DNA from 2 places in the Streptomyces sp. NPDC126499 genome. Region 2 is predicted to be linked to the other one. Evidence: riboswitches for the same ligand, from Rfam matches in the RefSeq annotation. Region 2 holds a riboswitch; the other holds the start of a gene.
The links. Region 2 has a riboswitch for cobalamin ahead of ABTZ91_RS30905 (prenyltransferase/squalene oxidase repeat-containing protein). Riboswitches for the same ligand answer to the same signal wherever they lie in the genome.

Region 1 (2,873 bases), on a different contig from region 2:
GCAACGTCTACAAGGACTTCCTCAAGCCGGACGCCACACCCGAGCAGGAGCACAAGGTCTCCAAGATCGTCTCGCTCCTGGTGAAGGTCGGCGCCCTGGTCTTCATCCTCACCATGGACAAGACCGTCGCCATCAACTTCCAGCTCCTCGGCGGGATCTGGATGCTCCAGACGATGCCCGCACTGGTGGTCGGCCTGTTCACCCGCTGGTTCCACCGCTGGGCCCTGCTCGCCGGCTGGGCCGCCGGCATGATCTACGGCACGGTGGCGGCGTACGGAGTCGCCAGCCCCACCCAGAAGCACTTCGGCGGCTCCTCCGCCGAGATCCCGGGCATCGGCGAGGTCGGCTACATCGGCCTCACCGCCTTCGTCCTCAACCTCCTCGTCACCGTCGTCCTCACCTTCGTCCTGAGGGCCGTCAAGGCGCCCGAGGGCGTCGACGAGACGGAGCCCGGCGACTACACCGCCGACGCGGGCGACAAGGGCGTCGTGACCGAGCTGCCGAAGGTGGGCGCCGGGCACTGACCCGGAGCGCGCAGTCGGGTCGTACGACACACATCGTTGCAGGACTTGGGTCGTACGACACAACATGTGGGGGGTGCCACGAGAGGCGCCCCCCACATGTATGCTCGTGCTCGCTGTCGCCGCAGGGGAATCCGGTGGAAATCCGGAACTGTCCCGCAACGGTGTACTTCATGCGCTTCCGTACGAAGTGAGTCCGAAGACCTGCCGACAGTGCGCCCGGTCCGTCCGTACCGGGTGCCACAGACGTCCGGGCCTCGCGGAGTGGGCCGGTGGACGCGGCGCCGCCGTGCCTACGGCGCGCCGTCTCCCGCCTCCCCCGCCCTGGCCCCGAGCCGAGCCGAGGGAGAGCCCCCACCGTGACCATCGCGCCCGCCGATCCGGCCTCAGTCACCCCGTCCGAGACGGCGAACGACGGCCCCGGGACCGCGCTGCTGCGCACCCTGACCGATCTCACCGCCGACCTCCCGGACACCGACCCCGGCCGGGTCGCCGCCGCCGCGCTGCGCGGCCGGCACGCCGGCTCGGACGAGGCGGAGCTGCGCGAACTGGCCACCGAGGCCGCCGCCGGCCTGATCGCGGAGGACCCCGCGTACTCCCGGCTGGCCGCCCGGCTGCTCACCCTCACCATCGCCGAAGAGGCCGCGGGCCAGGGCGCGGTGTCCTTCTCCGCCTCCGTGGCCGTCGGCCACCGCGAGGGCCTGATCGCCGACCGCACCGCCGGCTTCGTCACCCTGCACGCCACCCGGCTCGACGCGACGATCGACCCGGCCGCCGACGACCGCTTCGGCTACTTCGGCCTGCGCACCCTCTACTCCCGCTACCTGCTGCGCCACCCGATCACCCGCAAGGTGATCGAGACCCCCCAGCACTTCATGCTCCGCGTCGCCTGCGGCCTCGCCGAGGACGACAGCACCCGCGCCGTGGACGAGGTGGCCGCGCTCTACGGGCTGATGAGCCGGCTCGACTACCTGCCCTCCTCCCCCACCCTCTTCAACTCCGGCACCCGCCACCCGCAGATGTCCTCCTGCTACCTGCTGGACTCCCCGCAGGACGAGCTGGACTCCATCTACGACCGCTACCACCAGGTGGCGCGCCTGTCGAAGCACGCGGGCGGCATCGGCCTGTCGTACTCCCGCATCCGAGCCCGCGGTTCGCTGATCCGCGGCACCAACGGCCACTCCAACGGCATCGTCCCGTTCCTGAAGACCCTCGACGCCTCCGTCGCCGCCGTGAACCAGGGCGGCCGCCGCAAGGGCGCCGCCGCCGTCTACCTGGAGACCTGGCACGCGGACATCGAGGAGTTCCTGGAGCTCCGCGACAACACCGGCGAGGACGCCCGCCGCACCCACAACCTCAACCTGGCCCACTGGATCCCGGACGAGTTCATGCGCCGGGTCAACGCGGACGCCGAGTGGTCGCTGTTCTCCCCGGCCGACGTGCCCGAGCTGGTCGACCTCTACGGCGACGAGTTCGACGCCGCGTACCGCAAGGCCGAGGCGGCGGGCCTGGCCCGCAAGACCATGCCGGCCCGCGACCTGTACGGCCGGATGATGCGGACCCTCGCGCAGACCGGCAACGGCTGGATGACCTTCAAGGACGCCTCCAACCGGACCGCGAACCAGACCGCCGAGCCCGGCACCGTCGTGCACTCCTCGAACCTCTGCACCGAGATCATCGAGGTCACCAACGACGGCGAGACGGCCGTGTGCAACCTCGGCTCCGTCAACCTCGGCGCGTTCGTCGCCGGTGCGGACATCGACTGGGAGCGGCTCGACGAGACCGTCCGCACCGCCGTCACCTTCCTCGACCGGGTCGTCGACATCAACTTCTACCCGACCGAGCAGGCCGGCCGCTCCAACGCCCGCTGGCGCCCGGTGGGCCTGGGCGCGATGGGCCTCCAGGACGTCTTCTTCAAGCTGAAGCTGCCCTTCGACTCGCCCGCCGCCCGCGCGCTGTCCACGAAGATCGCCGAGCGGATCATGCTCGCCGCGTACGAGGCCTCCGCCGACCTCGCCGAGCGCAGCGGCCCGCTGCCCGCCTGGGAGCAGACCCGCACCGCCCGGGGCGTCCTGCACCCGGACCACTACGACGTGGAGCTGAACTGGCCCGAGCGCTGGGCCGCGCTGCGCGAGCGGATCGCCGCCGTCGGCATGCGCAACAGCCTGCTCCTCGCCATCGCCCCGACCGCGACGATCGCCTCGATCGCCGGCGTCTACGAGTGCATCGAGCCGCAGGTCTCCAACCTGTTCAAGCGCGAGACGCTGTCCGGGGAGTTCCTCCAGGTCAACGCCTACCTGGTCGACGAGCTGAAGCGGCTCGGCGTGTGGGACGCGCAGACCCGCGAGGCGC
Region 2 (2,873 bases):
AACTCACCGCCGGGCTCGGCGCCCTCGGCCTCGCCGTCGCGGACGTCCACGGCGTCGTCGTCACCCACCACCACCCCGACCACCACGGCCTGTCCGGCCGGGTCCGGGAGGAGTCCGGCGCCTGGATCGCCATGCACGCCGCCGACATCGCCGTCGTCCGCCGCACCCGCGGCTCCGCCCCCGGCAGCTGGCTCGACTACCTGGCGCGCAAGCTCGCCGCCGTCGGCGCCCCCGAGGACCACACCGCCCCGCTGCTCGCCGCCCGCGCCGCCGGCGGCCGGATGCGCACCCTGCCCGGACTGCGCTCCGCCCTGCCCGACCGGGAGATCGTCCCCGGCGAGCTCCTCGACCTGGCCGGCCGCCGGCTGCGCGCCGTATGGACGCCCGGCCACACCCCCGGCCATGTCTGCCTCCACCTGGAGGAGGCCCACCCGGCCGGCCTCCCCGGGCACGGCCGGCTGTTCTCCGGCGACCACCTGCTGCCCGGCATCAGCCCGCACATCGGGCTGTACGAGGACCCCGACGACGCCACCGTCACCGACCCCCTCGGCGACTACCTCGACTCCCTGGAGCGCGTCGGCCGCCTCGGCGCCGCCGAAGTGCTCCCCGCCCACCAGCACGCCTTCCCCGACGCCGCCGGCCGGGTCCGCGAGCTCCTGGCCCACCACGAGGAACGCCTCACCGGCCTGCTCGCCCTGCTCGCCGTCCCGCTCACCCCCTGGCAGCTCGCCGAACGCATGGAGTGGAACCGCCCCTGGGACCGCATCCCGCACGGCTCCCGCACCATCGCCGTCAGCGAGGCCGAGGCCCACGTCCGCCACCTGGTGAAGCGGGGGCGGGCGGAACCGGTGGCGGGGACGGAGCCGGTGGCGTACGTGGCGGTGTGAGCGGAGTGAGCGGAGTGAGCGGAGTGGCCCGAGGGGGCGGTGCGCCCGGAGCGGTGTGACGTACGGCTCCGGGGGCGGCGGGTGACCGGCCGGTAGAGTGGGCGACCGTCGTCATGCCCGTACAGGGGGAAGCCGGTGGGAATCCGGCACTGACCCCGCAACCGTGACACGCCCCTGGGCGTGGAGTCGGACCGCCCGGTACGGGACGTGAGCGCCGGCACCGTCGAGGAATACGGCGCCGGAGGCTGGGCCCGTCGGGGCGCCGGTGTCCGGTGCCCCAGGAGAGGGACCCATGATCAGCGTTCGCCGCGCCGCCGCCGCACTCGCGGCCGGTGCCGTGCTCAGCACCACCGTCGCCACAGCGGCCACCGCCGCGCCCTCGCCGACGCCCTCCCCCGCCAAGGTCCCGGCCGGTCTCTACGGCACCTCCGACCCGACCTACGACGGCGTCTGGCGCCAGTCGCTCGCCTTCCTCGCCCAGCGCACCTCCGGCATCCAGCCCGCCGACCAGGCCGTGGACTGGCTGCTCGGCCAGCAGTGCGCGAACGGCGCCTTCGCCTCGTACCGCCCCGACCCGGCCAAGCCCTGCGACGCCAAGACGATGCTCGACAGCAACGCCACGGCCGTCGCCGTCCAGGCGCTGACCGCCGTCAAGCGCCAGTCCGCCGACCCGGCGAAGACGGAGAAGGCCGCCAAGGCCGGGGCCGCCTGGCTGAAGAGCGTCCAGAACAAGGACGGCGGCTGGAGCTACGTCCCCGGCGGCGCCAGCGACGCCAACTCCACCTCCATCGTCATCAGCGCCCTGGCGTCCTCCGGCGTCCGGCCGGCCGACGTGAAGTCCACCGGTGGCAAGAGCCCGTACGACGCCCTCCTCACCTTCGCGCTGCCCTGCGCCGACCCCGGGGCCAAGGACACGGACAAGGCCGCGGCCAGGGACACGGACAAGGACGGCGGTGCCTCCGGCGCCAAGGGCGACGGGGGAGCCTTCGCCTACCAGCCCGACAAGACCGGCAAGCTGTTCGCGAACGCCGACGCCACCGCCGCCGCCACCCTCGCCGGCCTCGGCAAGGGCATCACCGCCCGCGGCGCCCAGCCCCAGCAGCCCGTCACCTGCACCGACCTGCCGAAGCCGACCGCCGAGCGGGCCGCCCTCAACGGCGCCTCCTACCTCGCCGCCCGGCTCGCCGCGACCGGCCACCTCACCACCCCGCCGATGCCGGGCGCCACCGAGACCGCCGAGCAGCCGGATTACGGCAACACCGCCGACGCCGTCGTCGCGCTCGCCGCGGCCGGGGCGAAGAAGGAGGCCGCGGGCGCGCTCGCCTGGCTGGAGAAGAACGCCCCGGCCTGGGCGAAGACCGGTGGACCGGCCGCCTACGCCCAGCTGGTCTTCGCCGCGCACGCCATGGACACCGACCCGCGCAGCTTCGGCGCCGTCGACCTCCTGGAGCAGCTCAACGCCACGGGCCCCGCCCCCAAGGCGCCCGACAACTCCGAGGCGTCCGCCGGCGCCGACGAGGACGAGTCCGGCTTCGACGTGTGGTGGATCATCGGCATCGGCATGGTCGTCGGCGTCGGCATCGGCTTCCTCATGAGCGGCCGCAAGAAGTGAGGACCAGGCTGGCCGCGGGCGCCGCGGCGGGACTGATGCTGCTCGCCGCGGCCTCGCCCGCCGAGGCGGCCGGCTACCGCTACTGGTCCTTCTGGGAGGGCCGAGCGGGCGGGACGTGGGGCTACGCCACGCAGGGCCCGGCGACCGCCCGGCCCGCGGACGGCGACACCATCGGCTTCCGCTTCGCCGTCAGCCGCGACTCCAGCGACGCCACCCGGCCCTCCGCCGCCCCCGACTTCGCCCGCGTCTGCTCCGGCGTGGCCGAGAAGGACGGCAGCAAGCGGGTCGCGGTCGTCATCGACTTCGGCCGCCCCGAGGACGCCCCGCCCGGCGAGACGCCGCCGGCCCCGGCGCTGCGGACCGGCTGCCCGCAG

Region 1: another riboswitch for cobalamin. It lies ahead of ABTZ91_RS06975 (ribonucleoside-diphosphate reductase subunit alpha); the one in region 2 lies ahead of ABTZ91_RS30905 (prenyltransferase/squalene oxidase repeat-containing protein).

Annotation. Positions count from the first base shown of each region.
Region 1 covers NZ_JBEOUO010000004.1:49,609-52,481, reverse strand. The annotation lists gene mctP (monocarboxylate uptake permease MctP) at 1-524, shown strand, start outside; cobalamin riboswitch at 612-748, shown strand; gene ABTZ91_RS06975 (ribonucleoside-diphosphate reductase subunit alpha) at 881-2,873, shown strand, end outside.
Region 2 covers NZ_JBEOUO010000030.1:41,721-44,593, reverse strand. The annotation lists gene ABTZ91_RS30910 (MBL fold metallo-hydrolase) at 1-887, shown strand, start outside; cobalamin riboswitch at 969-1,102, shown strand; gene ABTZ91_RS30905 (prenyltransferase/squalene oxidase repeat-containing protein) at 1,180-2,499, shown strand; gene ABTZ91_RS30900 (SCO2322 family protein) at 2,535-2,873, shown strand, end outside.